Regions from separate parts of the Arthrobacter sp. Z4-13 genome, predicted to be linked through region 1. Evidence: riboswitches for the same ligand, from Rfam matches in the RefSeq annotation. Region 1 holds a riboswitch; each other region holds the start of a gene.
What was found. A riboswitch is a leader RNA that binds a small molecule or an ion and turns the genes downstream of it on or off. The one in region 1 is predicted to bind S-adenosylmethionine.

Region 1 (10,609 bases):
TGGAGCTTGCCTACCTGATCATGCACGCAGAAATCAGCGGCGTCCTGGTGAGCGGCGCCCCGGTGCGGAGCCGTGGCGGAGCGGGTCCTGGCGGCACACGCTGCTTCCCGGCCGGTGCGAACTGGATATCCGGTTGCCGCATAGCGCAGACCGGCCAGGTTCGCCGCTGGCCGCGGCATTGCAGGAAGCAGTGCACCGGTCCGGCGTATTCACCGGACTCCCCGCCGTTCGGGTGCAGTCCGGGGCTAAGCTGGAAGGACACACATGAGAGGCACGGCACCGTGAGCAACTTGTTTTTCTGGATCATCATTTTGTCATTCCTGATCCCGATGGCCATGCGGATGTACCGGAAGTCTGTCGCCCGCAGGAACCACGAGCAGAGCTTTTCGGGGCGGTACCCCGAGCAGTTCCCCGACGGAGGGCAATTCCCGGGATCAGCCGGCCCGCAGAACAAACAGCCCCGGGACGGCTTCACCCAGCAGGACTACTTCAGCGGCGGATTCCGCGAGCTGGACCGGCCCCAGCCGCTGCCGCCCATCCAGCCGGTTCCCCCGATGGACCAGCAGTTCCCGCCGTACGGGCAGCCGCAGCCGGGCCAGCACTTGCAGGGACAACCCCAGCAAGCCCCGCAGCAGCCCGCGGCACCTGCGACTCCCCCGCCGCCGTCGGCCCCGCAGGGCTACCGCGCACGCAAGCTTGCCGAACTGGATGAGCAATACAGCAATGGCGAACTGTCCGTTGAGGAGTACATGACCCGCCGCGGCGAGATCATGAACGGTTAGCCTGCGTCAGTCCACCTGCGGAAAGCCCAAGTCGATGACGGACGTTGCCGGGTCCGGCCACCGGGTGGTGACCACTTTGCCCCGCGTATAGAACCGGATGCTGTCCGGCCCGTACATGTGCGTGTCGCCAAACAGGGAGTTCTTCCAGCCGCCGAAGGAGAAGGTGCCAACCGGCACCGGGATGGGCACGTTGACACCCACCATGCCCGCCTCAACGTCGAACTCGAACTGCCGGGCGGCGCCGCCGTCGCGGGTGAAGATGGCCACCCCATTGCCGAACTCGTTGTCGTTGACCAGGCGGACTGCATCGCTGTAGGTATCCACCCGGACCACGGACAGGACGGGGCCGAAGATTTCGTCGTCGTAGACCTTCATGCCCGGCTTGACGTGGTCCACCAGGCTGACTCCGATGAAGAATCCGGTTGAATCGAACTGCTGCGAGCGGCCGTCAACAACTACGGTGGCACCTTCGTTCTCGGCACCTGCCACATAGGAGGCCACCTTGTCGCGGTGTTCGGCGGTGATCAGCGGGCCCATCTGTGATGCCGGATCGGTGCCCGGGCCGATTTTCAACGTACCCATCCGGCTCTGGATGGCCGCCACAAGGTCATCGGCGATATTGCCGACGGCGACGAGCACGCTGACCGCCATGCAGCGCTCACCCGCGGAGCCGTAGGCAGCCGAAATGGCGGCGTCCGCCGCCATGTCAAGGTCCGCGTCGGGAAGGACCACCATGTGGTTCTTTGCCCCGCCCAGGGCCTGGACCCGCTTGCCGTGGTCCGCTGCCCGCTTGTAGATCGACTGTGCGATGGGCGTTGAGCCCACGAAGCTGACGGCCTTAACGTCAGGGTGTTCGAGCAGGACGTCCACCGCTTCCTTGTCGCCTTGGACCACGTTCAGCACACCGGCCGGCAGTCCCGCTTCCGCGAAGACTTCCGCGATGAACACGGCTGAGGACGGGTCCTTTTCACTGGGCTTCAGGAGGACGGTGTTGCCGCAGGCCAGGGCACTGCCGATCATCCACAGCGGCACCATGGCCGGAAAGTTGAATGGCGTGATGCAGGCCACCACGCCCACCGGCTGCCGGACGGAGTGGACGTCCACGCCATTGGAGACCTGTTCGGAGCGTTCGCCCTTAAGCATGTGGGACAGCCCTGTGGCGAACTCGATGTTCTCGAGGCCGCGGGAGATCTCCCCTTCGGCGTCGGAGAGTACCTTGCCGTGCTCGCTGGTTAGGATGGCCGCCAGTTCGGCCTTTCGCTGGGTCAGTAGTTCGCGGACGCGGAAGAAGATGTTGGTCCGCTTGGCCAGGCTCGTTGCCCGCCAGGCAGGCAGCGCGGCCTTGGCGGCGGCGATGGCTTCCTCCACCCGGGCCGCAGAAGCCAGCGCCACCTGCTTTTCCTGCTCTCCGGTGGCGGGGTTGAAGACGGGGCCGAAGCGTTCTGCATCGGTGACTCGGCTGCCGTTGATGTAATGCGGAATGGTTTGCACGGGTGTCTCTTTTCTACTTTGAATCCAGGGAGCCATCAACGAGTTTGATGATCATGGAGCAGTCCTTGCCGGACTCGCCCGCATCGATGAGGCGCTGGTACAGCTGCTGAACGTGCTTACCGATTTCGAGCGGGGTGCCGGTATCCTCCGCAGCGCTGATGGCCAGGCCGATGTCCTTGTTCGCCAGCTCGGCAGTAAACGTGGGAGCGAAGTCGTTGTTGGATGCTGCGGTGGGGACAACGCCGGGAACGGGGTACCAGGTGCGCAGGGCCCAGCTGTCCCCGGAGGAGACGGAGGCGATGTCCCAAAACACCTTCTTGTCGAGGCCGAGCCGGTCCGCCAGCACTGAGCCCTCGGCGGTGGAGGCCAAGTTGATCAGGAGCATCAGGTTGTTACAGATCTTGGCCGCCTGGCCGGTGGTGGCTCCACCGGTGGGGATGATATTGGCTGCCATTGGCTCGATGTAGCCAGTGGCGTCGGCCACGGCGCCCGTTTCACCGCCCACCATAAACGTGAGCGTTCCCGCCTTGGCACCGCTCATCCCACCCGAGACAGGGGCATCGACGAAGCGGAAGCCGGCGGCAGCAGCGGCGTCGTGCAGTTCCTTCGCGGCGGCGATATCGATGGTGGAGGAATCGACCAGGAGGGTGCGCGTATCGGCATGCGCCAGCACCCCGTCCCCGCCCAGGTAGACGGCTCGCGCATGCTCGCCCTTTGGAAGCATGGTGAACACGACGTCGGCGCCCGCCACGGCCTCGGCGATGCTTCCCACCGGCTTTACCCCGCCGGCCTCGGCTGCGGCGAGAGCGGCGGGGTTAAGGTCGAATCCCCGGACGTCGTGGCCCGCCTTTGCGAGGTTTCCGGACATGGAACCGCCCATGTTCCCCAAACCGATCCAACCGACTACTGCCATGGCCGAGCTCCTTTGCTGTGTCTCCGGCCGAGGGCGGCCGGAAGGTCTGTGTCAACCATCACACCCTGCTACAGTGCAATCAAGGGGAAAAAACACAGACCGTATGTGCACTGATGCACACAGATGAAAGGCACTCAGGTGGCGCGGCTTCCGAGTCCTGACGACTTGCTGATTTTGTTGACCGTGGCCCGGCTGGGTCGTTTCAACGCCGTGGCCGAAACGCTGGGCACCACGCACACCACCATCTCGCGCCGGATCCTCGCCCTCGACAAGCAACTGGGCGGCCGCACCCTGGAGCGCAGCCCGCACGGCTGGGAATTGACCGAGCTGGGGGCTTCGGCCGTCGACGCCGCGGAAAGGATCGAGGAAACGCTCGGGTCCTTGGCCGCGGTCACGGGCCAGGACCGGGACGCGTTGTCCGGCATGGTGCGCATCAGCACCTCAGACGGTTTCGGCGCAGAATTCGTAACGCCTGCGCTGGTCCGCCTCCAGCAGCGGCATACCATGCTCAATGTGGAGATGCTCAGCGCCACGCGCAAGGTCAGCCAGAACCGCTCCGGCGTGGACCTTGAGGTGGTGGTGGGCCGCACGGACGTGAGCAACGCGCAGGCCATCTTCCTGACCAACTACTTCCTCCGGCTCTATGCCAGCCGCGATTACGCAGCCCGGCGGGGCCTGCCGGAAGCGCCCGACGGCGTGAGGCAGCACGGCTTCGTCTCTTACGTCGAGTCCGCACTCCAGGTTGCCGAACTGGGCCACCGGTCCTCGCAGCTGCCGATGCCGAAGTCCAGCTTCCAGGCCACCAGCATCTTTGCCCAGGTCGAGGCGGTGCGCCGCGGCGCAGGCATCGGGCTGCTTCCCAACTTTATGGTGGCGCGGGATCCGGAGTTCGTTCCGGTGCTCCCCGACGCCTTCCAGCGGCAGGTGCCCATCTGGGCGGTGGCACGCCCGGAATCGCTGCGCTCCTCCCGGGTGCAGGCCGTGATCGCCGCGCTGCAGGAAGAAGTGGCGGAACGGCAGGATCTGCTGGCAGCATAGGGCCCGGGCACCGGATCGAATTTAGGCCTGCAATTTCGTTTCAAACCTGCAGTGCCTTCAAACCTGCGGGTCCGCTTCAAACCTGCGGGTCATTCAGGCCTGGAAGAGCCGCCTCACCACGTGCCCGGCGGCGAGCGCGTCGAGGCCTTCGTTGATTTCCTCCAGCGGCCGGGTGTCGGTGTGCAGCAGCTCAACGGGAAGCCTCCCTTCCCGCCAATACCCGAGGTACAACGGAATGTCCCGGACTGGAACGGCGTCGCCCATGTACGAGCCCAGCAGCCGCTTGCCCGCCCCGGCGAACTGAAGCGCGGGCACTGTCAATTCTGCGGTTGGGTGCGGCAGCCCTACCGAGACAACGGCACCGCCGCGGGTCACATGCTCGAGGCATGCGGCAATGACCCGCGCTGACCCCACAGCTTCGATGGCGATGTCCACGCCGTCACCGGCAGCCTCGGCAACCAGACGCGACGCCTCTTCCGGGGTCCCCACGGCAGTTGCCCCGCACTTTTGGGCGAGCACATGCTTGCCCGCATTGGGATCGATGGCGATCACGGATGAGGCGCCGGCGAGTGCCGCGGCCATAACGGCCGAGAGTCCCACGGCACCTAGTCCGAAAACAGCCACGGACTGGCCGGGCTGGACAGCGGCCGTGTTGAACACTGCTCCCATCCCGGTAAGCACGGCACAACCGAACATTGCCGCGACGGTGTCCGGGACGTCGTCGTCGATAATCACCACTGATTCCCGGGCCACCACGGCGTAATCGGCGAACGCCGAGACCCCCAGATGGTGGTTGATCCGCTCCCCCGCAGCCGTCCTCAGCAGGGCCTCGCCGTGCAGAAGGTCCCCTGACCCGTTGACTTCGGCCGCACGGTGGCAGAGCGCGGGGCGGCCCGCCTGGCACGCGCGGCAGGCACCACAACTGGGGACGAAGACGAGGACCACATGGTCCCCGGGGGAAACATCCTTGACGCCTTCACCCACCGCGGCGACCCGTCCTACGGCCTCATGTCCCAGCGCCATGGGAAGGGGCCTGACGCGGGAGCCGTCCACCACGGACAGGTCCGAGTGGCACAGGCTTGAGTAGGTGATGGCGATGCCCACCTCCCCGGCGCGGGGTTCCGGCCGGTCAAGCTGCTCGACCCGAAGGGGATGTGCTTCGGTGTAGCTGGTTCCGGGCGGGACCATGGAGTAAAGGACGGCTGCTTTCATGGGACATCCTGACTTCGTCGAAGGTGCTGACGCCCGACTGCCCGGGCCTGCGTGGTCGCGGGTCTCCGGGCAGCCGGTGTGCTGTGTGGTTACTTTGCTGCGGGCGCCTATTTCTTGCCGGCCGCGAGCAGCTCGGCGGTGCCCTTGGCGTCGGCTGCGTCCACGTCGTGGAGGGAGATTCCGCGGGTCTCCTTGAGGAAAAACACGGAGATTGCGGTAACGATGCAGGCTCCGAGCAAGTACAGCGCCACCGGCGTGGAGGACTTGAAGTTGCTCAGGAGTGCAGTGGCGATGATCGGTGCCAGCGAACCGGCGACGATGGAGGTCACCTGGTAGCCCAGGGAAACGCCGGAGTAGCGCATGCGGGTGGGGAACATCTCGGCCATGATGGACGGCTGTCCGGCGTACATCAGCGCGTGGAACAGCAGGCCGATGGTGATGGCGGCCAGGATGATGATGTCGTTGGCGGTATCCATCATGGGGAAGGCGAAGAAGCCCCATGTTCCGCCGAGGATGGCGCCCGCCATATAGACCGGCCGGCGGCCGAACGCGTCCGACATCTTGCCGACGAGCGGGACAGCGCAGAAGTGGATGAAGTGTGCCACGAGCAGAAGCAGGAGGATGCGGGAGGTGTCGGTCTGGACAACGACCTTCAGGTAAGTGATCGAGAACGTCACAACGAGGTAGTAGAGGATGTTCTCGGCAAAGCGCAGGCCCATGGCGGTGAAGACGCCGCGGGGGTAGCGGCGGAAGACTTCGGCGACGCCGTAGCCCTTCTTTTCGACGGTGACTTCCTTGCGGGCCTCAATGAAGATCGGGGCGTCCTGGACCTTGGTGCGGATGTAGTAGCCAACGATCACGATCACGGCGGACAGCCAGAAGGCGACGCGCCAGCCCCAGCCGAGGAATGCTTCCTGGGAGAGCGTGGACGACAGGGTAAACAGCACGCCGGTGGCCAAAAGGTTACCCATCGGAACGGCGGACTGGGGCCAGCTGGACCAGAATCCGCGGGACTTGTTCGGGCTGTGCTCGGCAACGAGCAGCACGGCGCCGCCCCATTCACCGCCGACGGCGAAGCCCTGGACGAAGCGCAGGAATACCAGGAGGGCCGGAGCCCAGTAGCCGATCTGGGCGAAGGTGGGCAGGCATCCCATGAGGAAGGTGGAGACGCCCACCAGGACGATGCTCAGCTGCAGCAACTGCTTGCGGCCGAACTTGTCACCGAAGTGGCCAAAGACTATGCCGCCGATCGGGCGGGCCACGAAGCCTACGGCGTATGTGACGAAGGCGGCGATGATGCCATCCAGTTCGGTCCCTGAGTTGGGGAAGAACATCTTGCCGAACACCAGGGTGGCGGCGGAGGCGTAGAGGAAAAACTCATACCACTCAACGACGGTGCCGGCCATGGAGGCCGTGACGACTTTCCTTAGGCCTGAGGCCTTGACATCGGTTTCCTCTGGCCGCTGTGCGGCGGAGCGTTCCGTACTCATTAGTGAACTCCTTCGGCGTCGTCTTCGACACCACTGGGACAGGCTATGGCGGGTGCGTGTGTTTTTGGTCACGAACCGCCGGGTCCCAACGAGTATGGTCTGCCCGGACGCGCAGCTCAACGCCGAATCATGCAGAGCGCATCTGCGTTTATGCACAATGCGTGGCACGTGGGTGTGGTGTTTACTCCGAGAGGTGCTCCCGCAGCTGGTTTCCCAGCTGGCCGATCTCGGTAAGGAAGCCATCGTGCCCGATCGGTGCTTCGATGAGGTGGACGTCTACCTCCCCGGGGAGAGCCAGGGCCAGCTCCCGCGACTGAGACGGAAAGTAGAGCCGGTCTGAGTTAACAGCGGCAACAAAAAAGCGCGCACTGGAACTGGATAGTGTCTGAACGAGGGAGCCGCGTCCCCGGCAGATGTCGTGGCTCATGAGCGCCTCGGTGATGGCGATATAGCTGTTGGCATCGAACCGGTGGACCAGCTTGGTGCCTTGGTGGTCCAGGTAGCTTTCCACCTGGTAGCGACCGCGGGCTCCGAGCTGTTCGCCCTGGAGCGGAGATTCGGGGGCCTGCGGCGCGCGGCCAAAGCGTCCGTCCAGTTCCATCGGGGAGCGGTACGTGATGTGGGCGATACGCCGGGCAAGGGCCAGACCCTCCTCCGGCGATGGACCGCCGTAGTAGTCACCGCCGTTGAAGTTGGCGTCCTGCCGGATGGCGAGCGTCTGTGCCTGCGCGAAGGCAATTTGCTCTGCGGTACTCGCGGCTCCCACGGAAATTACGGCGCAGCGCTGCACCCGTTCCGGAAACGTGACCGCCCATTCGAGCGCGCGGGCCCCGCCCATGGATCCGCCCAGCACGGCGAACCAGCTTCCGATCCCGAGCTGATCGGCCAGCCGGGCCTCGGCCATGGTGCTGTCCCGCAGGGTTACCAACGGAAAACGCGAGCCCCAAGGCTTTCCGTCCGGAGCGGTCGACGACGGCCCGGTTGACCCGTAGCAGCCGCCCACAATGTTGATGGAGACCACGAAGAAACGAGTGGTATCCACCGGCGCGCCGGGCCCCGCGAGTTGTTCCCACCAGCCGGGCTCCTCCGTGTCGCCCCGGGTCACGTGCGTGCTGCCCGTGAGCGCGTGCTCGATCAGGACGGCGTTGCTGCCGTCCTCGTTGAGCGTGCCCCAGGTTTCGTAGGCCAAGGTGACGCCCGGCAGGTACCCGCCGGCCTCCAAATGTAGTCCTCCGATGGAGGCATAGCGGACGATCCCGTGTTCGGGGACGGTTGTACGGGCGACGGTAACCGTCATGGCAAGACCTCTTCTACGCGCTTGCCCGCCGTCGTTTGACCGGCAGGCCAGGTCTTCACCCGGGGCACCCCACCGCGGAAGGAGGGTTGCCGGCCAGCAAGCCGGGGCTGTCACTGGCACTCATGACCTGCATCGAGTGTACGAAACAGCCCCTGCCTGCCGCCAAGAGTGTGAACGGTTGTGACATCCCGGCTTGCCACCGGCTTGTGCCCGTGGATCAGGCGCCGCTGGCGCCCTTGGCCGCCCTGAAACCCGCTTCAAGGTCCGCGAGGATGTCATCGATGTGCTCGATGCCCACCGACAGCCGCACCAGTCCGGGTGTCACGCCGGCAACTTCCTGCTGCTCCGGCGAGAGCTGGCTGTGGGTGGTCGACGCCGGATGGATCACCAGGGAACGGACGTCGCCGATGTTCGCGACGTGGGAGTGCAGCTCCAGGGCGTCCACGAAACGCTTGCCGGCCTCCGCGCCGCCGGCGAGGTTGAACGACACGATGGCGCCGGTACCCTTGGGCCCGTACTTGCGGCCCCGCTCGTACCAGGGGCTGGAGGGCAGCCCCGCATAGGCGACGGACTCGACGTCGTCACGCGCTTCCAGCCACTGCGCCACTTCCAGGGCGTTGGCGACGTGCCGCTCCACCCGCAGGCTCAGCGTCTCCAGTCCTTGGGCGATGAGGAAGGCGTTGAAGGGCGATACTGCCGAGCCAAGGTCGCGCAGCAGCTGCACCCGGGCCTTGAGGATGTAGGAAAGGTTGGCACCCAGGGCTCCATCGGCACCGAGGTCGCGGGCGTACACCAGGCCGTTGTAGGTAGGGTCCGGGGTGTTGAAGCCGGGGAACTTTGCGGGATCCTTGCCAAAGTCGAACTTTCCCGAATCGACGATCACGCCGGCGATCGCGGAGCCATGGCCGCCCAGATACTTGGTGGCCGAATGCACCACAATGTCCGCTCCCCATTCCAGCGGCCGGATCAGGTACGGGGTGGACAGGGTGTTGTCAACGATCAGGGGAACGCCGGCGTCGTGCGCCACCTGGGACACGCCTTCGATGTCCAGGACGTCCTGCCGCGGATTGGAGACCACCTCGCCAAAGAAGAGCTTGGTGTTGGGCTGCACTGCGGCGCGCCACTGCTCCAGGTTGTCCGGGTCCGCCACAAACGTGACGGAAATCCCGAACTTCTTCAGCGTGTGGGCGAAGAGGTTGTAGGTGCCGCCGTAGAGGCTGGGGCTGGCCACGATGTGGTCCCCTGCCTCGGCAATGTTCAGGACGGCGAAGGTCTCAGCGGCCTGGCCGGAGCTGAGCAGCAGGGCTCCCAGACCGCCCTCCAGGCTGGCGATCCGCTGCTCCACCGCCTCCTGGGTAGGGTTGCCGATCCTGGTGTAGATGGGCGCCAGCTCGGCCAGGGCAAAGCGGTTGGCGGCGCTTTCAGCGCTGGGGAACACAAAGGATGTGGTTTGGTAAATGGGAAGTGCACGGGCGCCCGTGGCGCCGTCCGGCTCTTGACCTGCGTGGATCTGGCGGGTTTCGAAAGACCATCCGTTGGACAACTAAGGCTCCTTTGACATGGGCCCGGCATGCTGGGAGCACTGCGGGCCGCGCTTGCCATCCGGCCGTTGCCGGACAGCCAGGTCCTCACCCGGGGCACCCCACCGCGGATGGAGGGTTGCCGGCCAGCGAGCCGGGGCTTGGCGCTGGCACTCATGACCTGAGCTCAGTGTAGGAACGTGCACGCGGTGCTGGACAGGATTATGACGAAGATAGTCCTCATGACGGCCCTGCACGGACCCTGGTTTTTATGCCGATTCGACACGGAAATCCTAGTAAGGCTTGCCTTAGCTGAGAGCCCGATCACAAAGTGCCAAGATGTTGCCATGCGCATGGATCACGTCTCTTACGCCTGTGAACACGATGGCCTGGCTGCCACCACCGAACGTATCTCCTCTGCCCTCGGCGTTGAGGCAGTGAAGGGCGGGGTACACCCGCGGTTCGGAACCCGGAATATGATCATCCCGCTTGCGGGACACAAGTACCTCGAAGTGGTGGAGGTGCTGGACCACCCCGCCTCTGACAAGGCTCCCTTCGGGCAGGCAGTGCGTGCACGGTCTGCAGCCGGCGGCGGCTGGATGGGCTGGTGCGTCGAGGTTGACGACCTGGTCCCCTTCGAAGAGCGGCTCGGACGCTCCTCGGTCAACGGGAACCGCAAGTTTCCTGATGGCCGGGAACTGGTCTGGAAGCAGATTGGCATCTTGGGTCTGATTGCCGACCCGCAGGTTCCGTACATGCTCAAGTGGGAGGGCGACCCATCCCTGCACCCGTCCCACGCCTACGACAGCAACGTCAAGATGAGCTGCCTGACCATTGCCGGGTCCGCTGCACGCGTCACCGAATGG
Region 2 (10,609 bases), 820 kb from region 1:
GACGCGCGAGGCGTGACGGGCCAGGACGGCGTCGTACCAGCCGCAGCGGCGCGGCCGGCCGGTGTTGACGCCGAATTCACCGCCGGTCTTCTGCAGGTACACGCCCATCTCGTCGAACAGCTCCGTGGGGAACGGACCGGCACCAACACGTGTGGTGTAAGCCTTGATAATGCCGATGGAGCGGGAGATGCGGGTGGGTCCGATACCTGATCCAACCGAGGCGCCGCCGGCGGTGGGGTTGGAGGAGGTGACGAACGGGTAGGTCCCGTGGTCCACGTCCAGGAACGTTGCCTGGCCGCCTTCCATCAGGACGACCTTGCCTTCGTCGAGGGCCGTGTTCAGCACCAGTGTGCTGTCGATGACCAGGGGGCGGAGCCGTTCGGCGAAGGACAGGAAGTACTCCACGATCTCGTCCACCACCACGCCACGCCGGTTGTAGATCTTGACCAGGAGTTCGTTCTTCTGCCGCAGCGAACCTTCCACCTTCTGGCGGAGGATTGACTCGTCGAAAACGTCCTGGACGCGGATGCCCAGACGGGCCACTTTATCCATGTACGCAGGGCCGATGCCGCGCCCCGTGGTTCCGATGGCGCGGCTGCCGAGGAAGCGCTCCGTCACCTTGTCCAGCACCTGGTGGTAGGGAGCGACAAGGTGTGCGTTCGCGGAGACGCGAAGCTTGGAGGTGTCGGCACCGCGTGCCTGAAGGCCTTCGATTTCCTGGAAGAGTGCCTCGAGGTTGACCACGCAGCCGTTGCCGATAATGGGTACCGCGTTGGGGCTGAGGATACCTGCCGGCAGCAGCTTGAGTTCGTATTTTTCACCGCCCACGACGACGGTGTGCCCGGCGTTGTTGCCGCCGTTGGGTTTGACGACGTAGTCAACACGGCCGCCCAGCAGGTCGGTCGCCTTGCCTTTTCCTTCGTCGCCCCATTGGGCTCCTACGATCACAATTGCTGGCATGGGATCCTCCCCCATTCGTTCGGGCTGCCCGGTCCCGCCACAAGTGGCAGGGCTGGCGCAGCGCCGTTCATGAGAATGCCCCGAATGGACCGGCCTTCGCTGGTCTGCGCGGCAGCACAGCGACGCAAGAGTTCCGGGGCTCTTACCACCCAAGTTTAGCCGATCAGTGACTTTGTCCACTCGTTGGGTCGCCGCGGTCCTTCTTGCAAAGTAAAGGACCCCTGCAGGAGTGAAGGACCGCGGCGGACTGTCAGCGGTGATGCTATTCGTCGTCGGCTTCCTCGCCCGGGCGGGAGGTCTGGGTGGCCAGGCTGTCCCAGAAGGAGGTGTCGGCGTCGGCAATTGATCCGTCCGCGATGGCCGCGGCGGTGGCGGTCAGCGTGGTGACCGTCTGCTTGATCAGGTAGCCATTGCTCCGGAGCCCCAGGGCGTAGCCGTCCAGGTAGTGGTCGGACATGCCGCGCATCTCAAACAGCAACGTTGAGATGCCGTACTCCACGGCGATGCCGTTGCGGCTGATGGTTTCGGCGCTGCCGCCCACGTACTTGCCGAGGTGGCCCCAGCCGGTGGAGTCGACGTTTTCGAAAACGACGGCGCCCAGCTGCTTGGACTTCTCCACAACAGCCGGATCTGCGTTCGGGGTGGTGGGGTACAGGATGGACCCGGACACGAGTTCGCCATCGCGCTGGCTGCGGGTGCCCTGGTGGTGCAGGTCGATCATGTAGTCGATCTTGTACTTGCGCATCACGTTGTAGTGGAGCGCCTGGGTTTCGGGCTGGATCTTTGCTACATGGTCGCGGTTAAGGTCCACCTCTTCGGCGTTGTACCGCGTCATGTTGCGGTCGCCCTTGGCCAGGTAGTCGTCCAGCGGGAAGTTCACGTCCCCCATGGCACCGTCTGCGTTGAGCATCGGCACAATGAGGATGTTCACGCCATCGAGGACATCCCCGGACTTTCCGGTGCCCAGGTGCTTGACGAATTCCAGCGCGCCTTCAGTGGTGAGCTGTTCGTTGCCGTGCTGCTGCGTCAGGTAGAGGATGGTGGGCTTGGCTGGATCCGAGATGTACTTGACCAGGTGGATGTCCCGGCCTTTCACGGTCTGCCCAATGACCTCCAGCTCCATGGCGGACTGGCGGGCATCCTGGTCTTTGAGGAAAGAGACCATCTGGTCATAGGAAACCAGCTTCGATGTGGTGATCTGTCCGTTGCCGTCATAGTTGGGGCCTTCGCCCACAGCGATGGCCGGGGCCGGCGCTGCTACAACTGACAGAGCCAGGGCTCCCGTAACTGCCAGGGTCCTGAAGGTTGCCAGGGTTTTTCTCACGGTGCGGTACCTCTTTCGAGTGCATTAGGTGTGGCCAGCCCGCCATGTCCCCCATCACGGGCTGTGACAGAAGCCAACCAATCTGAACGAGAGCTGTCAATGGATATAACAGGAATGCGCATACAGTTATTACGTTCCGGAAGCATGGGTCCGGCGCCCTACCCGTTCCGACACAAACTGAAGCGAATTTGCTCCCGGGAGCCATCTGGATTTGAGTGAGAGAGAACCATCCGGAGCGGCCGAGAGACCTGGATCGTTGACGCCGCAGCAACCCCCAAGTGCAGGTACGTCCTGCCTGCGAAGGTGCTACTGCCAGGACCGATGGAAAGGAAATTCCAGCATGACCTTGAACACAGACCACATCCGCGTCACCCACGCAGGTTCGTTGCCCCGCACCCCTGAACTGATCGCCGCCAACGCCGCGCGCGAGGAGAACCCGGCCGACGTCGAGGGCTACAACGAACTCCTCACCGCTTCCGTGGTGGACCTGGTGGAGCGCCAGCAAAACCTGGGCGTTGATATCCCGAACGACGGCGAGTACGGGCACGCCATGAGCGCCTCCGTGGACTACGGCGCCTGGTGGTCCTACTCCTTCGCGCGCATGGGCGGGCTGGAGCTGGACAACGACGCCAAGTGGGCCGTCGAACCGAAGGAATCCACCCCGGGCAACGTCCAGCTGACGGGCTTCATCCACCGCCGCGACCGCACCATCTTTTCCGAGGCCTACAACGATCCCACCAGCGGCATCTTCACGGGCGGTCCCAGGCCGTTCCCCAAGGTCACGGGACCGCTCGTCTACACCGGCCAGGAGGCGGTTGCCTCCGACATCGCCAACCTGAAGGCCGGCCTGGCTGCCACTGGACTCAAGGAAGGCTTTGTTGCGGCGCTCTCCCCCGGCAGCGCCTCACGCATCACCAACGAGTACTACGCAACGGAGGAGGAGTACATCTACGCCTGTGCCGATGCACTCCGCGAAGAGTACAAAGCCATCATCGACGCCGGCCTGATCCTGCAGATCGACGATCCCTCCATCGCGGAGAACTGGGACCAGATCAGCCCCGAGCCGAGCGTGGCGGACTACCTAAAATTCACGCAGATCCGCGTGGAGGCCCTCAACTACGCCCTCCGGGGCCTTCCTGAGGAGCAGGTCCGCTTCCACCTCTGCTGGGGCTCCTGGCATGGTCCGCACACCACAGACCTTCCCCTTGCGGACCTGGTGGAAACCATGCTCCAAATCAACGCCGGCGGTTACTCCTTCGAAGCCGCCAATGTCCGCCACGAACACGAGTGGCGGGTCTGGGAGGACACGAAGCTGCCCGAGGGCAAGGTCATCATCCCGGGCATCGTTTCCCACGCCACCAACGTGGTGGAGCATCCGGACCTGGTAGCCGACCGGATTGTCCGGTTCGCAGATGTAGTGGGCCGCGAGAATGTCATCGCCTCCACTGACTGCGGCCTCGGCGGCAGGGTCCACCCGCAGATCGCGTTCGCCAAGCTGGAATCACTGGGCGAAGGCGCACGCCGGGCCACCAAGCGGCTCTGGTAGCCAGAAATCACTTAACGCCGAACCCGCCGGTTCCGTGTCCCGCTTAAATCGGGTGCGCGGGACCGGCGTTTCGTTTTGCGGGGCTTGCTAAACTGGTGAAGGCCGACCAGGAATCGGTCCACCCCATTTCAACCATCGCGGATGTGTGCGGCCATTGTGCGCCCATTTTCCGAGGTGGCAGCGAGACCAATCCCCGCAGGAGATCCAGCACTACATGACAGCCCTGGCACCCGAATCCTTCCATGAGCAGCTTCTGAGCCGCCGCTACGAACCCAATGTTGCAGCCGTGAACGAACTGTGCGATTCCCTGCAGGAGGCCAAGCCCGGCACGGTGGTGCCCTACGTGGACCCCATGCACGACGTCGACGAGTGCCGCATCATCAGCCTGTACTCAAACATCGGCGAGGCCGACCCGTCCGGTTTCATCACCGCCGGGGACCACGACGCCGCCACCCGGATGCTCGGCATCCAATGGAAACTGGGGCTGCGTCCGGAGTTCGTGATGCCGTGGAACGTCCACCCCTGGCACATCGCCGGAGAGCCGAACGGGAAGTTCACCCCGGACCAAATCTCCGCCGGCCTCAAGCCGCTGCTGAAGTTCCTGGCACTGGTTCCGCGCGCCTCGGTCATCGTGGCACACGGCACCGAAGCCAACCGCCTGGCCAACCTGCTGCTCAAGACCGAAGTGCCGCTGCTCTGGCGCCGCGGCCTGAAGACTTACAAGGTGCGCTCCCTCAGCGGCCGCGCGTTCGCCGGTTCGCCTGCCCGCCAGGAGGAGTACCTCGAGGCCATGCGCGTGGCCTACGCCGATGCGATGGCGCGCACGGGGCTGCAGAAATCCCCATCTGCCCCCTAACCTCGCAAGCTCGGCCAGGGAACCCCTGCGGACGTGGGCCCATGCCACGAGGCTCACTGCTTACGACGACGGCCGGTCACCTTGTTGAAAAGGTAACCGGCCGTCGTCGTCCGCTTGCTACTTCGCTTCGATGGCTGCTTTCGCCGCCGGGTCGGAATCGTTCAGGAACTTCTCAATCCGTTCCGGCTCCTCCGCCTCGCCGATCGCGGCAGATGCGCGGCCGAGGGAGTACAGCGCCCGCAGGAAGCCGCGGTTGGGCTCATGCTCCCACGGGATAGGCCCCACGCCGCGCCAACCGTTGCGGCGCAGCGAGTCCAGCCCCCGGTGGTAGCCCACCCGCGAGTAGGCGTAGGAGTCGATGGTCCGCCCCTCGGCCCAGGCCTCTTCCGCCAGCACAGCCCACAGCAGCGAGGAAGTGGGGTGCTTGGCTACGAGATCCAGTGCTTCGTGGCCGGCTTCAAGCTGCTGGTAGACCTCGGTCTCGGCAGGCAGGAGCGTGGGCTCGGGTCCCATCAGGTTCCTACGGAACTCGTCGGACATTCCTAGAAGGTCTTTCCGGCGGAACCGAGCTGCTTGGTGGCCTCGACAACGCGGGCGGCCAGTCCGGCTTCGGCCGAAGCGCCCCAAACGCGGGGATCGTAGGTCTTCTTGTTGCCTACCTCGCCGTCCACCTTCAGGACCCCGTTGTAGTTCTTGAACATGTGGTCCGCCACCGGACGCGTGTAGGCGTACTGGGTGTCGGTGTCGATGTTCATCTTGATGGTGCCGTAGGAGACGGCGTCCGCGATTTCCTGGTCGGAGGAGCCGGAGCCGCCGTGGAACACGAGGTCAAACGGGTTGTCCTTGCCGATCTTCGCGCCCACCTGGGCCTGGATGTCCTTGAGGATCTCCGGGCGCAGCTTCACGCCGCCGGGCTTGTAGACGCCGTGGACGTTGCCGAAGGTCAGGGCGGTGATGTAGCGGCCGTTTTCGCCGGATCCCAGCGCTTCGATGGTGGCCAGCGCGTCCTCGACCGTGGTGTAAAGCTTCTCGTTGATCTCGTTCTCGACGCCGTCTTCCTCGCCGCCGACCGTGCCGATTTCAACTTCGAGGATCATCTTCGCGGCAGCGGTGCGCTCCAGCAGTTCGCGGGCGATGCGCAGGTTCTCGTCCAGGGTCTCTGCCGAACCGTCCCACATGTGGGAGTTGAACAGAGGGTTGCGCCCGGCCTTGACCTCAGCCTCGGAAGCTGCGAGCAGGGGCAGCACGAAACCGTCCAGCTTGTCCTTGGGGCAGTGGTCCGTGTGCAGGGCGATGTTGACACCGTAGTTCTTGGCCACTTCGCGGGCGAACGCGGCGAAGCCCAGGGAACCGGCCACCATGTCCTTGGTGGAGGCACCGGACCAGTAGGCCGCGCCGCCGGTGGAAACCTGGATGATGCCGTCGGACTCGGCGTCGGCGAAGCCGCGCAGGGCAGCGTTCAGCGTCTGGGAGGACGTGACGTTCACTGCCGGGAATGCGAAGCCGCCCGCCTTTGCGCGGTCGATCATCTCGGAGTAGATCTCTGGGGTTGCAATGGGCATGCTGACTCCTATGCTGAGGTTCGTCTGTGGGCTGGTAACCCTGGAGTACCGCTTACGGCTAGCACCATCCTAGCCATTTCCGGACGTGCCGAGTGTTTCGGGTCACCGGACGGTAACACTGGCGCGAGATGGCATTTCAGGGCAGTGCGCCGCCCGGCAACTACCCTTATCTGTCATCTCGCGTCCAACCGCGGCTCTGCAGAGCCTGCCGGACCCGGCGGACGACGGCGGGGCGCTCACCTTCAAGATGATGCCTGCCGATGCGGACCTCGAGCCAGCCGTGCATGGCTGTGCGGTCCTGCCTCTCGATGTCCTTCAGGTATTGCTCCCCGCCTGCATGATGGCCGCCGTCGTATTGGAGCGCGATCCTCCACCCCGGGTAGGCGGCATCCGGCCACAGGAAGGGGACTCCCCGGTAGTCGAACAGCACGTGGTTCAGCACCGGTTCCGGCAGGCCGCCGTCGACGAGGGCCAGCCGCATGTGAGTCTCCGGGGCGGAGTCGGCACCCACACGGACGAATTCAACCGCCTCCCGTGCAGCCCTCACCCCGCGCATCCCCGGGTGCCGCCTGGCGATTTCGCGCAGTTCAGCAATACTGCAGAGTGCATCCCTGGGATGCGGAAACTCCGTCCCGTGCGAGCAAACAAGGTAGTCGCCTGCCGCTACCAGGTCCTCCACGGGCAGCGCTGAGGCCAGGTCAAGCCAGGTCCGTGCGGGTGACGTAAGCCGGACGCCGTCGTACTCCACCACCTCGTCCGGGAGGAAGGTCAGCAGGTGTCCCACTACATTGGCGCGCCGCGGGAAGCTGAACCCCCGGCGCCGCGCCAGGTGAATTCGCCAGTCCCCGTTCAGGACGCCGGCAAGCGGCGCACCCCAGACCCGCGCGGCCGAGACGGACGTCAGGATGGACGAGTCGTCAAGGTCGGTGTAGGCCCGCAGGGCAGCAGCCCCCGATGCGCCGGAATGGACCGGCACCCGGATTCCCCGCGAAACAGTCACGAGGTCCTTAGCTGCAGTGCGCGTCCGGGTGACCCCAGCCTTGTCAGAGGCCCTCAACGAGAAGGAGCCGGCAGTCAGATGGTCTGGAAGGATGGCCCTGCGCATCCCTCATTTTTGCGCGGGAAAGCTGGCCGGAAGGAGTTATCCACAGCTTTGGCACCAAGAGTCCCCGCGAGATAACAGTTAACGGCATTCCCGGCCTCCGGGACTGCCGTTAAGTGCCATCTCGCGGGAGGAAACCGGGCTACACGTGCTGGTTGAACACGTGCCGGCGCACCCAGGCGTGCATGGCGATGGCCGCTGCCGAGGCCGCGTTGATGGACCTGGTGGAGCCGAACTGCTCGATGGACAGCGTGGCCAGCGCCGCCTCGTGGACTTCGGGCGTCAGCCCCGGACCTTCCTGGCCGAACACCAGCACGCAGTCCTTGGGCAGTTCATAAGTCTCCAGCGGCACCGAGTCCGGAAAGATGTCGATCCCGATGATGGCCAGCCCCGCCCCCTGCGCCCACTCCACGAAGTCCTCCACGGTGGGGTGGTGGCGGACGTGCTGGTAGCGGTCGGTGACCATGGCGCCCCGCCGGTTCCACCGCCGTCGCCCGATGATGTGCACCTCCTTGGCGAGGAACGCATTAGCGGTGCGCACCACCGTGCCGATGTTGAGGTCATGCTGCCAGTTCTCGATGGCCACGTGGAAGTTGTGGCGGCGCGAGTCCAGCTCCGCCACAATCGCGTCATGCTTCCAGTAGCGGTACTTGTCCAGCACATTGCGCCGGTCGCCGTCAGCCAGGAGGTCCGGGTCCCAGTGGTCGCCTTCGGGCAGCTCGCCTTCCCAGGGCCCGACGCCGACTTCCGGCTTTTCGCCCTGAACCTCCCCGCCAGGTGCCTCCCCAGGCTGCTCCGGCTCAGGTTGGGGTTCGGACGTTATACCGGGCGTTTGATTCACCCCTCAACACTAGACTGGACCTTTCGGGCTTTCATCACCGGCGGAGGTAGGCATGGCAGAAGCGGACAAGGTCAAGGGAAACCCGGCGGTTCACCGCAGCAGCCAGGACATTGAATGCTGGCTGACGGACATGGACGGCGTCCTGGTCCACGAGAACCAGGCGGTGCCCGGTGCCGCCGAGCTCATCCAGCGCTGGGTGGACACGTCCAAGCGTTTCCTGGTGCTCACCAACAACTCCATCTTCACGCCGCGTGACCTTGCGGCCCGGTTGCGGGCCTCCGGCCTGGAGGTTCCCGAGGAGAACATCTGGACCTCCGCCCTGGCCACCGCCCAGTTCCTCAAGAACCAGGTGGAGGGTTCCGGATCGGGCAACCGCGCGTACACCATCGGCGAGGCAGGACTGACGACGGCGCTGCACGAGGCAGGCTTCATCCTCACCGACCAGGACCCCGACTTTGTGGTGCTGGGCGAGACACGCACATATTCCTTCGAGGCCATCACCACGGCCATCCGCCTCATCCTGGCCGGGGCACGCTTCATCGCCACGAACCCTGACGCCACCGGGCCATCAAAGGACGGCCCCCTGCCGGCCACCGGTGCCATAGCAGCGCTGATCACCAAAGCCACGGACCGGGAGCCCTACATCGTGGGCAAGCCCAACCCAATGATGTTCCGCTCCGCCATGAACCAGATCGACGCGCACTCCGAAACCACCGCCATGATCGGGGACCGGATGGACACGGACATCATCGCCGGCATGGAAGCCGGGTTGCACACAGTACTGGTCCTGAGCGGCATCACCCAGCGCGAAGAGATCGGTTCATATCCCTTCCGACCCAACCAGGTCCTTAACTCCGTGGCGGACCTCAAGAACCAGATCTAGGCCCGGCTAGAAGACAGTCACCCGGGATCCGCCCCGGGGCAATGGGAAGTTCTCCTCCAAAAGTCCGTCCAGGATGGGCCGGTAGATGTTCGGGTTCCAGCCCGGGCTGGCGTGGGCAGGGGCGGCGCCTTCGGTTTGAAGCCCGCTGGAGACCATGTTTGCCTTGAACGCTACCGCCCATGCCTCCACCGCCGTCTGGTAGCGGACCGTGCGGTCCCGGGGGTTGCCGATGTAGGCCATTTTGGCGCCGCCTATCTTGTCCGCGAACCGGGTGCCGTCAAAGTGGTAGATGTAGGCGGACTCCGACTGGACGAGCAGGCTGGACGGCGCGATCGGCGACAGCTGCTCGAGCGTCTGGTCAAGGATCTGCCGCCAGCTCCGTTCGTCCTTATGAATGACGCGCTCCCCCAGTTCGTACCCGCCGCGGAGGGAGGACGGGAACCGGAAACCCCGCTCATAGAGGAACACCACGCCGTCGAACCAGCTCTGGTCCAGGACGTCGTGCTTGCTGTACGGGCTGGAGTCCAGCACGACAAGTTCCACTTCCACACCATGTATTTCCAGCAGTCGGGCGGCCACCTGGGTGGCCACCATTCCGCCAAAACTGTGTCCGTAGAAGAACAGCTTGGTGAGCTTCTGGGCCCGGACGTGCTCGATCACGGCAATGACCAGCCCGTCGATGTCCAGGCCCAGGTTGGAATAGCCGACGGCGGCGAGCCGGGCACGTTTGTTGAGCGAGCCCCGGAGGGTGTTCAGGATCCACTGCCCCTCCTCCCAGCTGGTTTTATAGCCGGGAAACAGGAACCAGCTGGCGTCCGGGTAGTAAGCATCAGCGAAGTCGTCCGCAACAGGAATGATCCGGTTTACCTGGCGGGCGGACTGCACCTGGCGTGTGAGCAGCATGTCCGCGGCAAGCAGGCCGGACACGCCTGCTCCTGCCAGGAATCCGCGGCGCGAAAACTGTTTGAGGGCAGCGGCATCCTGCAGCAGCCGGGCTTCAGAAGCCCCGCGCCGGTCCTGCGGATTTACTTCCCCCTCATATGGCACACCCCTACCGTAGGCACACCGGAAGACACCGCCGCAAGGAGCCGCCGGTAACCTTTCAGTGACGCAGGATCAGCTGGCGGCCTGTCCTTCCACGGCCGGGAACGGTGCAGAAGCCTCCTGCTGGCGGCGCAGCATCTCTTGGCCGATGTCGTCATACCGGCCCAGCAGGTCTGACCCAGGGAAAGCCGCCGGGTTGTCCAAAAGGGTAAAGAGGGTGTCACTGGCCAGCAACAGTTCCTCATCCGAGTAATCCTGCAGCGCCCGGCCGCACAGCACCTCAAAGCCCGTGAGGTCCAGCAAAGGAATCCCTGCTTCGCCAGAAAAAGCGGCCGGGTAGCCAGGGGCGTCCATGTCCGCAACGCCGCCGGCGGAAAAGCCGTCAAGGATCGTCAGCGGTTGCCCGGGCGCCGCAGCCCATTCGCCACCGGCGGGCGAGAGGTCAAGGGATACCCCGGCGCCATGGATTCCCGGCAGGCTGCCGGTGTCGA
Region 3 (10,609 bases), 1.2 Mb from region 1:
CGGCGGACACGGCAGGCTTGGCGGCGGGGGATATCCTTCTTGCCGCGGGCGGCCGCTCTGTCAGCGACGCCGAAAGCCTTCAGCGGTTGCTCTTTTCTGACGCCATCGGCGAACCCCTCCAGCTCGCGGTTCTGCGGGATGGCATGGAAATCCACCTCACGGCCGTCCCGGAAGAGATGACGAGCAACGGAAAGTAGCCCGCCGCAAGCACAACGACGCCCTAAGAGCAGAAGCCCTGGCCACGGAAACGGGTAGGGCTAGCCCTGCCCCGGAACATCTGCGATGCCCACAAAACGCGTGCCGACGCCGTCGAACTCGCTGCGGACGTAACCCTCGCGCACGCGCGGAACGTCGTCGGGGCTGTGATGGCCGCACACAACGTAGGTAAAGTCAGGCCACCACTTCTTGGGGCGCGCCGCTTCCTCGTAGCCGCAGACGGCGCACTCAAGATGGACCCAGACAGGCCGCTTGCCGGTGCGGTTGGCGCGGGACTGGACCAGCCAGGGCGGCGGGTTGTCCAGGATCTCACCCAGCTCCGCCTCGGTCATCCACTTCGGAAGGCCGTGGCGCTGGGCCATTTCCATCGGTACATCAAGGGCAATGGCCGCGTCGCGTCTGCTAATCATCACCATCCACGATACGGGAGCCCGGCAAATCGCCGCAGCCGCGCTAGGTGGCCAGGGCAATGCCGGCGGCAGCAGCCCCAAAGCCCAGGACAAGGTTGGCCGCTACATTCAACACTGCGGAGCCGAACCGCTCTTCAACTAACAGCCGCACAGTCGCCGTGGTCCATGAACTGAAGGTGGTGAGCCCGCCTGCCAGCCCGATGGCCAGCGCGGTCTGCCATTCCGGGGCGAGCTCCAGCTTCACCGTCATGGAATGCGAGACGCCGATGATGAAGCATCCTGCCACGTTCACCAGCAGCGTGGCCCAGGGCCAGTGCAGCGGGTGTTCGGACGCCGAAGCGGGCATAGAAGCCCCAATCGAGGAGGCCGTCCGGTTGGACGTGTGATGGGCGAACCAACTGTCCACCCCGAAGCGAAGAAGCGCGCCGGCCACACCGAACAGGCCCACGAGCACAGCAGCCATCACGCCCGGCTACCAGGCACACCGTCAAGGCGCCCGGCCACCAACTTGCCGAACCGCCAACCCAGACCCGCCGCCGTCAGACCAGCAAACACCGACAACACGAGGTAGGCTGCCCACACCACATGCCCGCCGCCCCGGGCCAACTGGTCCACGGAAAATACCACGGCCGAGAACGTCGTGAAGGACCCCAGCAGCCCCGGCCCCAGCCCCGCCCTGATCCAGAACGCGGTCTGCGGCCGGGCGATCCAGATAGTTGTCAACCCAGCCAGGACGAAACTGCCGCCAACGTTGATCCACAGCGTGGCCCATGGCAGCGACCCCGGAGCATCCGGAAAGGCGAGACCCAGGCCGTAACGCAATTCAGTGCCGATGAGGCCTCCGGCGGCAACAGCAAGCCAGGCGCGGCCCGCCGGCATGCCGGCAGGCTTCATTCAGCTGTCCCCAAGGAGGCAGCCCGGATGGGGATGGTCGCTGTGCACCCACAGTGCCGAGGTGATCTCGTCCGCGAGGTCGTAGTCCCTGGTCCTGCCGGAATTCCTGATCCGGACCACCAGCGCGCCGCCGAACGGCTTGCGGCCCACCACCTCAACTTCGGCGTCGAGGTCAATCTCCTCCGCAGAAAGGTATCGGAGCAGGTCGGGGTTCTCATCGCTGATCCGGGTGATCCTGCCAATGTGCCCCTGGTCCAGCTCACCCAACAGGTGGGCGCGGGGCATCAGCACTTTCCCGTCCGCCGTGGGAATGGGGTCGCCGTGCGGATCACGCTGCGGGTCTCCGAGTTTGGCCGCAACACGCTCAATAAACGTGTCCGAGACGGCGTGCTCCAGCAGTTCGGCTTCGTCGTGGACCTCGTCCCAGCTGTAACCCAGCTGCTGGACAAGGTAGGTCTCAATCAGGCGGTGGCGCCGCACCATGGAAAGGGCCAGCCGGACCCCGGCGTCCGTGAGCGTGATGGCGCTGTAGGGCTTATGGTCAACGAGGCCCTGGTCCTTCAGCTTGCGGACCATCTCGGAGACCGATGAATTGGCGACGCCGAGGCGCTGGGCCAGCTGGGAGGACGTGATGGGCTTGTCCTGCCATTCCGTGAACGAGTAGATGACCTTGACGTAATCCTCAATGGAGGAGGAGGGCGCGCTGGTCTTCACAGCTCCAAGCCTACCCGTTGCCCGTTCGCGGTCATGCTTTGAAGGCCCGCCACGTGAGTGTCAGGTAGGGCAGTTCGAGCTCTTCGTCCACACTGTGGCCCAGGTGGTCGTGGAGGTACCAGTCGAGGTTGGCCAGCACCTTGGCACGCGTGGTTTCGCCGGCCCGCAGGTAATAGCTCCGCGACTTGGTGAGCTCCACCAAATCGGTGGTGGTGACTTGGTCCTGCCAGTGGGTGACGTGGCCCTCGAGCCCCTTGAACTCCGGCCCCACGAGCGGCCGGGAGTCCGGCTTGTATACGTCCCCGGCATGCATGATTCGGGAGAGCCGGTGGACCCAGGGCACGGATGTGTCCAGCTGGTTCCAGATCAGGCCCAGCGTCCCGTTCGGACGCAGGACGCGTGCCAGTTCCGTGCTTGCCGCCAAGGCGTCGCACCAGTGCCAGGCCTGGGCAACGCTGACGACGTCGAAGGCCGCCGTGGGCAGGCCGGTCGCCTCGGCGGTGGCGTGGATTGCCGTGGTGCCCGGGTAGTGCGCCTGTAACTGTGCCAGCATGTCAGCGGAGGGATCAAGGGCGGTGACGGACAGGCCCAGGCCCAGCAGCAGTTCGGTGAACTTGCCGGTGCCGGCCCCGGCGTCGAGGGCATCACGGGCTCCCGGGGGAACAAGCCATTGAGCTGATTCCTTCGGATAGCCAGGACGGACCCGCTGGTAGTGCCGCCCGCCGCCCTGGAAGCTCTGTCCGAGCTCCCGGCGCCGTCCGTGATCAAGTTTGGGGCCACCCCGTACCACGTGTGGCCTCCTTCGTCTGATGCCCTTGGGTATCCTTCGAATTTACCGCACCTGCCGCTTAGGCAAGATCAGCAGACAAGATCGGCACCAAAGCCAGCGCGCGGAACACGAGGAGTCGGCAGGGGCTCAGTCGTCGATGCAGGGGGCAGCCCCGGCGGTACCCGGAGTGTTGGGTGCCCAGTGCGGGTAGGTCCGCGTGTCGTTGGCGGGGACCCAGCGCCCTGCATCCACCACGTAGTCCCACCCCAGCCCGTTGTGGCGCAGGGACTCGATACCGGCAAGGAGCCGTTCTGCATCCTCGAGGCGCGAACCGACCCCGAAGCTCGCCCGAAGGGAACCGGAAGGAAGCCCCAGCCGCTTCAGCAGCGGATGCGCGCAGAAGCGCCCGTCGCGCAGGCCAACACCGTGCTCAGCAGACAGATAGGCGGCCACCAGCCCGGCGTCGTAGCCTTCAACGGAGAAGTTGACCACGCCGATCGTGTCCGTGTCCGGGTTGGTGTCCTTGAAGATCTGGTGGACGGTCACGCCGTCGATCCTCTGCAGGCCCTCCACGAGGAAGGAACGGATGGCGGACTCGTGGGCGTGCCACTGGTCCTGGTCCAGCCCGGCGATCACCTGCGTGGCGCGTGCCAGGGTGGCTGCACCAAGGACATTGGGGGAGCCGCCCTCGTGGCGGGCCGGGCCGGTGGCCCAGCTGACGCCGTCGAGCCTTGCTTCCTTGACGGCACCACCGCCTGCGAGGTGGGGTGTTCCGGCGTCGAGCCAGTCAGTGCGGCCCACCAGCACGCCGGCGCCAAACGGTGCGTACAGCTTGTGGCCGGAGAATGCGAGGTAGTCGACGCCGTCCGCGGCGATATTGATGGGGCGGTGAGGTGCCAGCTGTGCTGCGTCCACCACAATCCGTGCGCCGTGTTCATGGGCGAGAGCGGCCAGGGCGCGGATGGGAAGGATCTCACCAGTGACGTTGGAGGCGCCGGTGACGGCCAGCAGGCTCACGCCGCCCTGCTCCAATTCGGCGCGGATGGACTCTATGGTCCCGGCGATGGTGTCGGCGGCGACGATGCTGCGGTGGGGGACGCCCTGCCACGGCAGCAGGTTCGCGTGGTGCTCGATGTCCAGGTACAGCACGTCGCCGTCGGGCCGTCCGTCTGTGGTGGGCAGGCAGCCGGCCAGCAGGTTAAGGGAATCGGTAGTGTTCCGGGTGAAGATCACCGAATCATCCGGACGGCCGCCCACGAACTCCCTCACGATGTGGCGGGAATTTTCGTAGACGGACGTGCTGATCTGGGAAGCGTAGCCGGCCCCCCGGTGGACGCTCGCGTAAAACGGCAGGATCTCGTTGAGGTAGGCCGAGACCACCGAGAGGGCGGGAGCGGAAGCGCCATAGTCGAGGTTGGCGTACCGTACGTGGCCGCCGGAAATCAGGGGCGCCTGGATTTCAGCGCCGGTGACAGCCGAAAGCGGGCGTCCGGCGGCGGCCCGGCGGGCATCAAAGGGGGCGGCGGCGTCAGGCTGGACCGTTTCAGGCTGGGCGGCGGCATTGGGGGAGACGGTGGCAGTAGTCACAGAGACCTCACTTCGAAAGGACCCCCTGTACCGGGAATCCGCGCTTGCCGCATCCGTTCCGGACCGGCCTGGTCGTCACCCGGGGCACCCCACCGCGGTTGGAGGGTTGCCGGCCAGCAAACCGGGGTTTCGCGCTGGCACTCGTGACCTGATTAAGAGCGTAGGACATGGGGCAGGAAGGTTTGAAGCCGGCCCGAATGTTAAGCGCTTTGTTACGCGTCCGCTGAAAAGTGATGCTTTGGCCGAAGAAAACGACGGCGGGCGCCTCCTTTTGGAAGCGCCCGCCGCTGATTGTTCGATAACGGTGCTTAGAGAAGATCGTCCAGGTCCGGGTTCAACCGGCGGAGTACCTCGGAGTGCAGGATGGAATTTGTGGCCAGCGCGTTGCCGCCGAATGGCCCGTCCTCCCCTTCCAGGGAGGTAAAGCGGCCGCCGGCTTCGACCACGATCGGCACGAGCGCCGCCATGTCGTAGAGGTTGAGTTCGGGTTCGCAGGCGATGTCCACCGTGCCTTCCGCCACCATGCAGTAGGACCAGAAATCTCCGTACGCCCGGGTCCGCCACACATCCTCGGTGAGGCCCAGGAAGTTGTCCAGGTTCCCGCGTTCCTTCCATCCGCCCAGGCTGGAGTAGGACAGCGAAGCGTCGGACAAGTTGGCGACATTGGAGACGCGAAGCCGGGTGGCAGCAGCCAGCGACCGGCCCATGTAGGCGCCCATGCCCTTGGCCGCCCACCAGCGCTTGCCCAGGGCAGGTGCGCTCACCACTCCAACCACGGGCTCGCCTTCATCCACCAGGGCGATCAGGGTGGCCCAGACGGGGACGCCGCGGACGAAGTTCTTGGTGCCGTCGATGGGGTCGATGATCCAGCGGCGGGACCCGTGGCCGGTACTGCCAAACTCTTCCCCGAGCACGGCGTCACGCGGACGGGAACGAGACAACTGGCCTCGGATGGCTTCTTCTGCGGCCTTGTCCGCGTCCGTGACCGGCGTCAGGTCAGGCTTGGTCTCCACCTGGAGGTCCTGGGCCTTGAACCGGCTCATGGTCTGGTCATCCACGGAGTCCGCCAGGACGTGGGCCAGGCGCAGGTCATCGTTGTAGCTTGAAGCGGGTTGGATCATGGTTCCAAACTACCGTCTGCGCGCTGATCTGCTGGGAGATCGGCACCGTCAGTTGACGCTGCCGAGTTCCTTCGTCTCCTGCGCCTCCAGGCGGGGGTCGGTGCCCAACAGGCGCCGCAGCGAAGCCAGCCGTGCTTCTCCGGTGGCGCCGGCATGGCCGCCCCGCACCCAGGCGTCCAGTCCGCAGTTCACTGCGGTGGCGGTGTGCTTGCAGCCGCGTTCGCAGTCCTCGATGCCGGGAGAGAGATCGGGGAAGGAGCGCAGGATCCGGTCCGGGTCCACGTGGGCCAGGCCGAAGGAGCGGATGCCCGGGGTGTCGATAATCCAGCTGCCCACAGGAGCATCCGTGAGCCTCAACGCCAGCGCTGACGACGACGTGTGGCGCCCGCGCCCTGTCACCGCATTGACCCCGCCGGTGGCCCGTTCCGCCCCGGTGAGCGCATTCACCATGGTTGACTTGCCTACGCCTGAATGCCCCAGCATGACGGTCACTTTTTCATCCAGGTAACTCCGAAGCTCTGTCACGGCCTTGCTGTCGAGCCGGGCGGACAGGCCGTCGTCCGAGCGGGCGTCGATGCCCGAAGCACTGGAGTCGGCTGTCCGGCTGATGATCACCGGGAAGTCGAGGTGCGTGTAGTTGGACAGCAGGTCCGCCGGATCCTTGACGTCCGCCTTGGTGACCAACAGGATCGGGTCGATTCCGGCGTCGTAGGCTGCCACCAGGGCGCGGTCGATGAAACCGGTGCGTGGCTCGGGGTTGGCCGCGGCCACAACAATCACCAGCTGGTCCGCGTTAGCCACCACGGCCCGTTCCACGGGATCCGTGTCATCGGCGCTGCGCCGCAGCAGGGTCCGGCGGTCCTGGATCTTGACCAGCCGGGCGAGGGTGTCCGGTTCGCCTGAGACGTCGCCCACGAGGGAGACGAAATCGCCTGCCACCACCGGGTTGCGGCGCAGTTCGCGTGCCCTCGCGGCGATGACCACGCGTTCGTTGCCGGAGTCCTCACCCACCACTGCCGTGTACCTGCCGCGGTCAACGGTGATGATCCGACCAGTCACGGCGTCGTCGTGGCTGGGCCGGTCCTTCGTGCGTGGGCGGGACCCTTTTTTGCTGGGCCGGATCCGGACATCCGATTCGTCCCAGGAATCAGTGCTGCGCGCCACCGGTGGAACCTTCCGCGCCGGTGTTTGCAGGGCCAGCCTGGGCCAGCATGTCTGCCCACAGCCGGGGGAAGTCCGGCATGGTTTTCGCAGTAGTGGCGATGTCCTCCACCTGGACCCCGTCCACTGCCAGGCCAAGGATGGCCCCCGCCGTCGCCATACGGTGGTCGGCGTAGCTGTGGACGACGCCGGCATGCAGCTTGGCCGGCCGGATCACCAGGCCGTCGCTGGTCTCCTCGGCATCACCGCCAAGCCGGTTGATCTCGGTGACCAGGGCAGCGAGCCTGTCGGTTTCGTGACCGCGCAGGTGCGCGATGCCGCTGAGCCGGGAGGGTCCGCTGGCCAGGGCACAAAGCGCGGCGACGGTGGGGGCCAACTCGCTTGTGTCCGCGAAATCGGCGCCCTTGATTTCCGGTCCGCCGGTTACGGTGAGGACGCCGTCGCGGAGGGTGACCTCCGCGCCCATGTCGGCAAGGATGGTCCGCCAGAGATCGCCCACCTGCTGGGTCTGATCCGGCCAGCCGGGAATCCGGACTGTTCCGCCGGAGGCCAGAGCCGCGGCGAGGAAGGGCCCGGCGTTGGACAGGTCCTGCTCAATCCGCTGGTCGAAGGCGCTGATGGGTCCAGGGGCAACCACCCAGTGGTTGGGGACCGAATCGTCAACAACAACCCCGGCATCGCGCAGGACAGCGACCGTCATGTTGATGTGGTCCAGGCTGGGTACCGGCTTCCCGACGTGCTCAAGGTGCAGGCCTTCGGTGAACCGTGCTCCCACCAGGAGCAGCGCCGAAACAAATTGTGAGGAGGCGCTGGCGTCGATGACCAGATGCCCGCCGCGCACCTCTCCAGTGCCCTCCACCACAAACGGCAACGACGACGGCGCGCTGCCGTCTTCGGCGGTAACCGCCACTCCCAGCGCCTTGAGGGCTTCAATGATGGTCGCCATGGGCCGTTTACGGGCGTGGGGGTCGCCGTCGAATATGCTGGCGCCGTTGCGCAGCGCCGCCAGCGGCGGAACGAACCGCATTACGGTTCCGGCAAGGCCGCAGTCAATACTGGTGGAGGACGCCGCCGCGTCCGCCGCGAGCGGGACCACCTCCAGGTCCGGACCGAACGCGCCATCCCCGGGCACCTCGGTGATGGTGGCGCCGAGCCGGCGGAGCGCATCAATCATCAACGCGGAGTCCCTGGAATGCAGCGGCGCACGCAGGCGCGACGGACCGTCGGCCAGCGCTGCGAGCACCAGGTACCGATTGGTTAGCGACTTGGAACCGGGCACCGTAACAGTTGCGTTGACGGGTCGGGACGCGAAAGGCGCGGGCCAGTGGGGGAGGGACGTTCCGGCATTGTCCTGGGTGGCGGCGGCTGCAGCGGTCATGTCCTGCTTATGCCCCCGTGGCCTGTTCGACGGCGCGGCGTACGGCCTTGTCAGCCTTGTCAAGCTTCTTGTTGGTGGTCTTCCTGGCGTCCGCGGCAAGGTGAACTGCACCCTTCCGGGCATCTGCAGCCAGGTGCTCGGCGCGCCAAACCAGTCCCGGCTTGCCGTCCGTGTCAACAGAAGCGAGCAGCGCTCCGCCACTGAGTGAAAGGTTCTTCAGCAGCTGGTTGCGGCGGTTCCCGCGCCCTTCCTTGCTGCTGATGTCCGCACTGCGCCATTCAACGAAGGTGTTGAGAAGGGAAATGACGGCCAGCACGGTGGCCGACAGCCGGGAAAACTTCCCGAGCCCAAAGAGGACGCCCGCGCCCACCTGCGTGCCGCCAATAACCCGTGCCAGCGTCTTCTCGTCAGTACGGAACGGCAGCGCCGATGTGGCCTTGCTCAGCAACGGTGACAGCTGTTGTGCCGTGTCATCGGCGTTCTTGAGCTTATCCATTCCGGCAAGAACAAAACTGGAAGCCAGCATGGGCCGTGCGAGTGTGCGGACAAAGGACATGGATTTCCTCCTGGATGGACGAACCGCGTCGGGTGCGGCGAAGTCCGTTCTAGTCTTGCACTTTTGGGGAATATTTGCCCAAGGGCCGGGGTTATGGATGCTGGGTCCGCGAGAGCCGGGTCCAAAGACAAAGCACCGGACAACAGAGCGGAGTTGGCCCTTGAGGCGGGTGTTGGACGGAATTGACGCAGCAGGCCCGGTGGCAATGGACTCCTTGGAGGCCGAACCCCCCGAATATGGCTCGCCGCGGGCGCGGAGCCTGACAGTAGACTTGAAGGCAATGAGCACCTTGGATCCGGCCGTTTCGGCCATGTATGAGGCTTCCCAACGCGAAGCCAAAAGCAGCGCTGACGCACGGCCCGAGTCTGCAGAGGCAACGGTGGAATCACAGCAGCCTGACGCGGAAACCATCGAAGAGGTGGTCGAAGTTTCCACGGAATCCGCAGAGGCACGGCGCGCCCGGTTCGAGCGGGACGCAATGCAGTATGTCGATCAGCTTTATTCTGCCGCCATGCGCATGGCCCGGAACCCTGCCGACGCCGAGGACCTCGTCCAGGAGGCCTACACCAAGGCTTTTTCCGCGTTTCACCAGTACAGGCCGGGAACAAACCTTAAGGCTTGGCTTTACCGCATTCTGACGAACACCTATATCAATCTGTACCGTAAACGGCAGCGCGAGCCGCTTCAGTCCAACTCGGACACCATCGAGGACTGGCAATTGGCGCGGGCCGAGTCACACACCTCCAGCGGCCTGCGCTCCGCAGAGGCAGAGGCGCTGGATCACCTGCCCGATTCGGACGTCAAGCGCGCGCTCCAGGACATTCCCGAAGAATTCCGCCTTGCGGTGTACTTCGCGGACGTCGAAGGCTTCGCGTACAAGGAAATTTCAGACATCATGAACACGCCCATAGGCACTGTGATGTCCCGGCTCCACCGCGGCCGGAGAATGTTGCGGGACATGCTCGCGGAGTACGCCGCCGAGCGGGGATTTAAAACGGCCGCACCTCCACAGGACGCGGCGGGAAGCACACAACAGGAGAACAGGAAATGAGCGACTGCCAGGGATTGGGCGACTGCGACGACACCCGGATGCAACGCATCTATGAGTATCTGGACGGCGCCTTAACCCGTGAAGACATCACGGAAATCAAGACCCACCTTGATGAATGCCCGGAATGCACGGAGCAGTACGACCTTGAGTGCGTGATCCGCAACATGGTCAAGCGCTCCTGCACCGAAGCTGCCCCCGATAATCTGAAGAACGCCATCCTGGACCGGATCCACTCGATCCGGCCGGTGGACGCATAGGTCAGCTGTCCAGCAGCCAGGCCAGGGCCGGGATTCCCAAACCTGAACACAAAGGACCCCGGAGGCCGAGTGGCTTCCGGGGTCCTTTGCTTGAACCGTAGTACCTGGCATTTGCCTAGGTGTTGGGGCGCTTCCCGTGGTTCGCGCCGCCACGCTTACGGTCACGACGCTTGCGTGCACGCTTGCTCATAGCTGGCCTCCTTACTGTTGGTACTCAAAAAGAGCTGCCCTCAAGTCTCCCACATGATCTGGCGCCCCGCGAACCGGCAACGGCCGCATGACCTGCAGTTCAATGCGCGCCTCTGGGTAAAGAAGCTATTTTTCGCCGAGGGAGTTGCGGACGGCGATACGGGCCTGTTCCAGCACCGTCCGAAGGGTTTCCAGGGCCACTGGACCCAGCGGCTGCTTGCCCGCCTGCAGGCGCAGTTCGGTTCGAAGGTCGTCGCGGAAAGCCTGGAGCATCAGCTCGGCTTCTTTCAGTGAACGCTTGCCCTC

Region 2: linked by a shared signal. The riboswitch ahead of M1E07_RS03945 (cobalamin-independent methionine synthase II family protein) and the one ahead of metX (homoserine O-acetyltransferase MetX) in region 1 are both predicted to bind S-adenosylmethionine.
Region 3: linked by a shared signal. The riboswitch ahead of M1E07_RS13210 (aminotransferase class V-fold PLP-dependent enzyme) and the one ahead of metX (homoserine O-acetyltransferase MetX) in region 1 are both predicted to bind S-adenosylmethionine.

Annotation. Positions count from the first base shown of each region.
Region 1 is NZ_CP096459.1:1,245,590-1,256,198, reverse strand. It holds partial or broken gene M1E07_RS07550 (DNA glycosylase AlkZ-like family protein) at 1-131, shown strand, start outside; gene M1E07_RS07545 (hypothetical protein) at 282-782, shown strand; gene M1E07_RS07540 (CoA-acylating methylmalonate-semialdehyde dehydrogenase) at 789-2,273, opposite strand; gene mmsB (3-hydroxyisobutyrate dehydrogenase) at 2,287-3,186, opposite strand; gene M1E07_RS07530 (LysR family transcriptional regulator) at 3,352-4,224, shown strand; gene M1E07_RS07525 (zinc-dependent alcohol dehydrogenase family protein) at 4,318-5,436, opposite strand; gene M1E07_RS07520 (MFS transporter) at 5,544-6,926, opposite strand; gene metX (homoserine O-acetyltransferase MetX) at 7,108-8,223, opposite strand; SAM riboswitch class IV at 8,236-8,351, opposite strand; gene M1E07_RS07510 (bifunctional o-acetylhomoserine/o-acetylserine sulfhydrylase) at 8,441-9,766, opposite strand; SAM riboswitch class IV at 9,810-9,925, opposite strand; gene M1E07_RS07505 (VOC family protein) at 10,091-10,609, shown strand, end outside.
Region 2 is NZ_CP096459.1:429,518-440,126, reverse strand. It holds gene M1E07_RS03955 (adenylosuccinate synthase) at 1-960, opposite strand, end outside; gene M1E07_RS03950 (M14 family zinc carboxypeptidase) at 1,223-2,284, opposite strand; SAM riboswitch class I at 2,508-2,612, shown strand; gene M1E07_RS03945 (cobalamin-independent methionine synthase II family protein) at 2,625-3,830, shown strand; gene M1E07_RS03940 (uracil-DNA glycosylase family protein) at 4,045-4,686, shown strand; gene M1E07_RS03935 (DUF3151 domain-containing protein) at 4,804-5,226, opposite strand; gene fbaA (class II fructose-bisphosphate aldolase) at 5,229-6,248, opposite strand; gene M1E07_RS03925 (hypothetical protein) at 6,415-7,353, opposite strand; gene M1E07_RS03920 (TrmH family RNA methyltransferase) at 7,493-8,191, opposite strand; gene M1E07_RS03915 (HAD-IIA family hydrolase) at 8,244-9,074, shown strand; gene M1E07_RS03910 (alpha/beta fold hydrolase) at 9,081-10,121, opposite strand; gene M1E07_RS03905 (hypothetical protein) at 10,191-10,609, opposite strand, start outside.
Region 3 is NZ_CP096459.1:2,476,617-2,487,225, reverse strand. It holds gene M1E07_RS13240 (S1C family serine protease) at 1-197, shown strand, start outside; gene M1E07_RS13235 (hypothetical protein) at 258-626, opposite strand; gene M1E07_RS13230 (fluoride efflux transporter FluC) at 670-1,089, opposite strand; gene M1E07_RS13225 (fluoride efflux transporter FluC) at 1,089-1,520, opposite strand; gene M1E07_RS13220 (metal-dependent transcriptional regulator) at 1,521-2,234, opposite strand; gene M1E07_RS13215 (class I SAM-dependent methyltransferase) at 2,266-3,024, opposite strand; gene M1E07_RS13210 (aminotransferase class V-fold PLP-dependent enzyme) at 3,151-4,590, opposite strand; SAM riboswitch class IV at 4,626-4,739, opposite strand; gene hisN (histidinol-phosphatase) at 4,899-5,711, opposite strand; gene rsgA (ribosome small subunit-dependent GTPase A) at 5,760-6,875, opposite strand; gene aroA (3-phosphoshikimate 1-carboxyvinyltransferase) at 6,859-8,250, opposite strand; gene M1E07_RS13190 (DoxX family protein) at 8,258-8,806, opposite strand; gene M1E07_RS13185 (sigma-70 family RNA polymerase sigma factor) at 9,087-9,857, shown strand; gene rsrA (mycothiol system anti-sigma-R factor) at 9,854-10,114, shown strand; gene M1E07_RS13175 (50S ribosomal protein bL37) at 10,230-10,304, opposite strand; gene M1E07_RS13170 (PadR family transcriptional regulator) at 10,430-10,609, opposite strand, start outside.